DNA from 2 places in the Exiguobacterium sp. s95 genome. Region 2 is predicted to be linked to the other one. Evidence: riboswitches for the same ligand, from Rfam matches in the RefSeq annotation. Region 2 holds a riboswitch; the other holds the start of a gene.
What was found. Region 2 has a riboswitch for S-adenosylmethionine ahead of mtnK (S-methyl-5-thioribose kinase). Riboswitches for the same ligand answer to the same signal wherever they lie in the genome.
Positions count from the first base shown of each region.

Region 1: it holds a riboswitch for S-adenosylmethionine, as region 2 does, so the genes downstream of both, KNP99_RS08970 (LLM class flavin-dependent oxidoreductase) here and mtnK (S-methyl-5-thioribose kinase) in region 2, are expected to answer to the same signal.

Region 1 is NZ_JACSMM010000004.1:40,917-44,357, forward strand. It holds gene KNP99_RS08960 (DUF2325 domain-containing protein) at 1-519, shown strand, start outside; gene KNP99_RS08965 (DUF975 family protein) at 586-1,260, shown strand; SAM riboswitch class I at 1,450-1,554, shown strand; gene KNP99_RS08970 (LLM class flavin-dependent oxidoreductase) at 1,627-2,685, shown strand; gene KNP99_RS08975 (ATP-grasp domain-containing protein) at 2,682-3,441, shown strand, end outside.
Region 2 is NZ_JACSMM010000005.1:133,041-136,481, forward strand. It holds gene KNP99_RS10495 (2,3-diketo-5-methylthiopentyl-1-phosphate enolase) at 1-1,048, opposite strand, end outside; SAM riboswitch class I at 1,129-1,230, opposite strand; SAM riboswitch class I at 1,435-1,537, shown strand; gene mtnK (S-methyl-5-thioribose kinase) at 1,614-2,783, shown strand; gene mtnA (S-methyl-5-thioribose-1-phosphate isomerase) at 2,780-3,441, shown strand, end outside.

The sequences.
Region 1 (3,441 bases), on a different contig from region 2:
GCAAACAAACAGGCGAAAACAGGACGCTACGACAAGATGATGCAACGGAAACCGAAGGCGAAGAAAGTCAAAAAAGAGCGGCGCCTCCGGGAAAAGAAAGTCCAGCAACTCGAACGCCTCGATACGACGACGTTACCCGGTCAACCAATCGAATTTGTTGATAAAACGGCACTCGATTTTGCTTCCTACGACGGCATGCGTCTCGTCATCGTCGGTAATGAGCAACAGCGCGCCGTCTACCGCGACTTCTTTGCGGAGACGGGGATTGAATTAATCCATCTTGGCGGTGACGCCCAAGCCGCAAAAAAAATCGCCTGTCTCGCGAAAAAGACGGACGCGATCGTCGTCGTCAAAAGTCGGGTTTCTCACGCAGCAGCGGCACATGTCCTCGTGCAAGCAAAAAAGCACGATATTCCGTTTGCGATTGAACGACTCGATGGACGACGCTCTTTGTATACGGCGTGCCAGCAACAACTTGAAAAAGCAATGGTCCAACGTTTACTAAAAGACAAGCGTTAAAAATGAAACCTCCTCAAAAATAAACCGTAAAGAAAGGTAGCACTTATTTTTGAGGAGGATCTTTCGATGTCAAAACAATTAAAATTAGCAGCGCGCGAGTCGTTGCAGGGACGATGGGGCTTCATGGCATTAATGATGTTGTTGTTCTTAATCATTCAAGGCGTTCCGAACGGATTTGCGTCCTCACCCGAAGAGGAGTTCCAATTTATCGACTTGATTGGTATGCTCTTGACGGTGTTGACCTTACCGGTTGCAATGGGATGGTCATGGCTCGCCCTATCTGTCGCCCGAGACGAGCAGACGAAAGTCGCCGATTTGTTTGAGCCGTACAAAATGTTCTTGAAAGCCATTGGAGTGTCAATCGTCCAAACCTTTTTCTTAGGGCTATGGTTCTTACTTTTCATCATTCCAGGAATCATTAAGTCATTCTCTTACATGTTGACGTATTACATCATTCGGGACGAACCATCGATTGGCATCCTTGATGCCATTACGCGTTCACGCCAAATGATGGATGGACACAAAAAAGAGGCGTTTTTCCTCGTCCTTTCGTTCATCGGTTGGTTCTTGCTCGGAATTGTTACGATCGGAATCGGTTTCCTCTGGATTGGCCCGTACTTCAGCGTCACAATCGCGAAGTTCTACGATCGCGTGCGTGGGGAAGAAGTTTCGACGACTGGTCACCGGACAGCCATGATGGATGCAAATCACAATGACTCACCGTTCGTATCACCAGAATGAATTGATTTTGAACAGCACCATACAAAGCAGGGATTGCCATCTTAAACCGATGTGCAATTCCTGTTTTTAGCTTCTAGACAAAGAAGTATCAAGAAACAGAGTGATTTTCCAAATGTTTTTAATTCCGATAGGAAAAGAAGGTTTAAAGGTTGCTTTACTCTGCTAAAAGATGTACGCTAATTTCAATTATTCTTATCACGAGAAGTCGAGGGACTGGCCCGACGACACTTCAGCAACCCCGCATGAGCGGAAGGTGCTACTTCCAAGAGGAATTTATTCCTTTGAAGATAAGAGCCGACAGTAGATATTCGTCGCTCTTTTCTAAACGAAAAGAGCGATTTTTTATGCAAAAAGGGGGCACAGGGGATGGAATACGGATTTTGGTTACCAATCTTCGGGGGTTGGTTACGAAACGTCGAGGATGAACAAATGCCAGCGACATTCGATTATGCGAAACAAGTCGCACAGACGGCAGAACGGATTGGCTTTTCTACGACATTGATTGCAGAATTGAACTTAAACGACATTAAAGGAATAGCCGAACCGAGTCTTGAGGCGTGGACGACGGCAGCGGCGATTGCGGCGACAACGGAACGGTTGGAAATCATGACAGCCGTCCGGCCCGGTTTTCATAATCCGGCGACGACAGCAAAAATGGCGGCGAACCTCGATCAGTTGAGTAACGGACGTTTTACGCTCAACGTCGTCTCGGCCTGGTGGGAGGAAGAAGCCCGTCAATACAATGGGATTTTTACAGCCCATGACGAACGATATGCCCGGACGAAAGAATTCGTGACGGTCATGAAAGGATTATGGGCGGACGCATCACCCTATAGTTTTGATGGGGCGTACTATCAGCTGGAACGGGCAGAGCTTCACCCGAAACCCGTTCAGCGTCCCGGAATCAAGCTCTACGCTGGTGGTGAGAGTGAGACGGGGAAACAGACGATCGTCAATCACTGTGATGCCTATGTCATGCATGGAGGAACGGTCGATGAAGTCGCGACGAAAATTACGGATATGAAAACCCGCCGCGCGGCGACCGGGAAGCAGCCGCTTGCGAGTTTCGGACTGGCGGCCTACATCATCTGTCGCGAGACGGAAGAAGCGGCGCTCGAAGAATGGCACCGGATTACGAACGTTAAAGAAGACGGTGCCGGATATGCCGGGTATGACGACTTCGTCAGTAAATCGCAACTCGAACAACAGGTCAAACGAAATGACTATTCGGTCTCAAACCGGGGACTGCGTCCGAACTTGATTGGGACGCCGGATCAAATCGCAGAACGGATTCTTGAATTTGAAGCAGTCGGCGTGACATTGCTCTTGCTTCAATTTTCTCCGCAACTCGAAGAAATGGAACGCTTTGCCCGCGAGGTCATGCCACGCGTCGAAGCGAAACGAAAGGTAGGTCAACTAAAATGACGAAAATTCATATCTTACACGAAAATCAGGAATGGACGGATCATTTAATCAAGCGACTCGAGGAACTCAACTTACCGTATGAACAGTGGCACCTCAACGAAGGGGTCGTCCCACTCGATGAAACACCACCGGAAGGCGTTTTTTACAGCCGGATGAGTGCCTCGTCCCATACGCGCGGGCACCGCTATGCACCAGAATTGACGGAAGGGGTCCTCGCTTGGCTCGAAGAACATGACCGGACCGTTTTCAACGGAACCCGTGCGTTACGACTCGAGGTCAGTAAGGTCAACCAATACACCGCCTTACGAAAAGCAGGTATCCGTGTTCCGAAAACGACGGCAGCCGTCGGACGTGATCAAATCGTCCAAGCCGCTCAAAACATCGGAGTATCGTCGTTCATCACGAAACACAATCGTGCCGGTAAAGGACTCGGCGTTCAATTGTTCCACTCGATTGAAGCACTCGAGACGTATCTTGACGGACCGACATTCGATGAGCCGGTCGACGGCATCACGTTGATTCAAGAGTACATTCAAGCACCTGAACCCTACATTACGCGTTGTGAATTCGTCGGTGGTAAGTTCGTCTATGCGGTCCGTGTCGATACGTCGGAAGGATTCGAGCTCTGCCCCGCGGATGCTTGTGTCATCGATGATTTGTTCTGCCCGGTCGGAGAAGAGGCGGCAGAGACACCGATGAAATTCCAAATTGTCGACGGGTTCGATGACCCGATCATCGCCCAGTATGAAGCGTTCC
Region 2 (3,441 bases):
CGTGGACACCGCCTCCGGCATTGATGACGGAATCGACGCCGAAATCACGAACAAGCTGGGCGACGAGACCCGGGTGGATTCCGGCGGACGGGACCGGGAGAATTGTTTTGGTCTCACCGATTCGGGTCGCTTCGACGGCAATCCCGCGGGCCAAGTCTTTGGCGAGGGCGACATTCCCGTACGGCGACGGGAACAGTGTCAAGTCGGCACCGGCAATCCGCGGCAACGTTCCGAGCAGGACCGGGGCGGCAATCCCGTACTCGGGACTGGCGATCAAGGCACCGCTCAACGCCGGATGATTAAAGATCGGGACCGGGATTTCCGGATCGGCTGCCAGTTCCCGCAAGACATCAAGCCCGTATGTAAACGTGTTGAGCAGGAGGGCTGTCGCTCCGGCTTCGACCAGTCGTTTCGCCTGCTCTTTCAAGCGGAAGACCGGACCACTCAATGTAATCGCATAAAGGGCCCGTTTACCGGTCCGTTCATAGTGTGCATCGAGGACTTCCCGTCCAATCCGCGCCCGGTCGAGTGCCGGTGTCAGCGGATTGTCGTATAAGATTTCGTCATCCTTGACGAGATCAATCCCGCCGGCGAGCTGGGCTTCCAGTTGTTCCCGTAAAAAAACGAGATCCCGTCCGATGACGCCTTTGAAGATGCTCATCAACAGGGGGCGATCATGGACTTGGATCAATTGGCGGACGCCCTCGATGCCGAATTTAGCACCGGGGAAATCCGGTGTGAATGAAGCGGGAAGCTGAAGATCCGTCAGTTTGATTTGACCGTCGAGTGACAGCTTGCCGAAGACGGTCGTCAAAATCGCCGAAAAGTCTCGTGAGACGTTGTGTTCCGGATAACGGATCGTGACATACCCTTTTCCGTCGTGTTCTTCCGTATGGACGACTTGTCCTTTAAAGGATTCAAGCTGTTGTTGTTCCAAGTGATTCAAATCGGTCCATGAGCCGACCGTCAGACCGAGGGCGATTTGCTCTGCCCGTTTTGGTAACTGATCGGTCACGCCGAGTTGGTAAGTTGCGGTAATGTACGCCATGATCGTCGTCTCTCCCTTGTTAAAAAATACAAAAATGGTCCCTCGTCAATGACAAGAGACCATGAAAAATTGCGCGTGGACTCTTATCTGTCAGCGTGTTAGCTGCAAGAATTAGCACCGTGCCAACTGGTCGGTTGCTGCGACATCATAGGGCTCGTCCCTCCGTCTGCTCTTGATAAGAATTGGATGAAATTGTGAAATCTAATTGCAATTTTTACATGAGATGGACGTGATGTCAAATAATTTTTTGAAAATTTATTTTTTTTGAAATCCGCTTCTATAGATGGCGGTCTTTTAAATGGTTTTTCACTAAAAATTGGAATTGACAGATGATTTAAGACGGGCGTAATATTCGAATCAACATCGAACACAACAACCACATATGACTCTTATCGTGAGTTGGCAGAGGGAATTGGCCCGAAGACGCCGCAGCAACCGACCATCCGGCACGGTGCTACATCCAACAGACATTCGTCTGAGAGATAAGAGGACGGATGATACCCCGCGCCTCTTTTCTATGACGAAAAGCGGCGTTTTTTTGTGTAGAAATGAAGGGGGAAGCAAGATGGCATATCAAGCATTTACAGAACAAGACGCCATTAAACGTGTCCGGGAACTCGGACTCATCGGACAGGAAGAAGCGACGGCAGAAGAAATCGGCGACGGCAACTTGAACTTAGTCTTTCGGATTCAGGCAGGGAAAGAACGTTTGATCTTGAAGCAGGCATTACCTTATGCAAAAGTCGTCGGGGAAAGCTGGCCCTTGTCACTCGAGCGGGCCTGGATCGAACAGTTGGCACTGAAGGAATTCGCAAAATACGCGACGCCATTCGTTCCACGGGTCTTTCATGCCAGTCATGAAGAAGCGTATACGGTGATGGAGGACTTGTCGCACCTGCAAATCGTTCGGACGGGATTGCTCGCCGGCGAAACGTATCCGCTCCTTGCAGAACATGTCGGTTCTTACTTGGCGCGGACGTTATTTTTCACGTCAGATTTTGCGCTCGGTCCAGTCGGAAAAAAGCAGGTCGCACGTGACTATTACAACCCGGATTTATGCGACATCACGGAAAAGTTAATCTTTACGGATCCGTTTTACGACGCGGAAACAAACAACATCGAGAGCGGCTTGGAAACAGACGTACAGCAGCTCTGGCAGGACGAAAAACTGAAGCGGGAAGTGGCGAAGCTCGAAACGTTGTTCATCACGAAAGGGGAAGCCTTATTACACGGGGATTTACATACAGGAAGCATTTTTGCTTCGGCGGGCGAAACGAAAATCATCGATCCGGAGTTCGCTTTTTACGGACCGTTCGGGTTTGATGTCGGTCAGTTCATTGCCCACCTCTGCTTTGCGGCGTATCCGAACTATGCTGAGTTGCGGGAGACGCGGGTGAAGGATATCGATACGTTCTGGCTGACGTTTGCTTCGACGTTCACGGCACTTTGGGAACGGGAAGCCGTCGAACCGTTCCGGACGGTACCCGGGCTTGTCGATGATGTCCTCAGTACAATTCTCCAAGACGCGCTCGGTTTCGCCGGTTGTGAACTGATCCGGCGGACGATTGGTTTGGCACCGGTCGCTGATTTGGAACAAATTCCGGATGCTACGACGCGCCTTGAACGGAAACGTCATGCGTTACGCCTCGGGACGGCATTGATTAAACGGCGCGGCGAATGTAAGACGTTTACCGATCTCCGGAATTTTGACGTGACGGAGGAATTGAGCCGATGAGCGAGTTTATCCGTAGTGTCATCTATGAGCGGGCGTGCTTAAAGATCCTTGATCAGACCCGTCTCCCGCAAGAAGAACGGTACGAAGTCATTCATGATTTGGCGCAAGCGGTTGAGGCGATTAAACAACTTCGTGTCCGGGGGGCGCCGGCAATCAGTCTGTTCGGTGGATTCGTCCTCGTGCAGGAAGCGTTCCGGACGACGGGATCGCTTGACGAGGTCAAACAAAAACTGTTGACGGTATCGGCGGAGTTACTGGCGACCCGGCCGACCGCCGTCAATTTGCGGAACGTACTCGATGCGCTCAATCAGCTTATCCTTTCGAGCACAACGCTCGAGGAACTGCCGAAACGTCTGGAACAAAAAGCACTTGCCCTTTATGAAGCCGATGCCAAGACGTCACGGCAAATCGGTGTGCATGCGTTGGAGCTGTTTCAAGCGGGAGACCGGGTGTTGACGATTTGTAATGCCGGATCGATTGCGACAGCGGCGTACGGGACGGCACTGGCCCCGTTTTATCTCTCGAAAGAACAAGGCATTCCGTTATCCGTCTATGCGTCGGAAACCCGGCCTTTGTTGCAGGGGGCACGTTTGACGACATGGGAGCTGCAACGGGCAGGGATTGACGTCACCTTGATCACGGACAATATGGTCGCGCA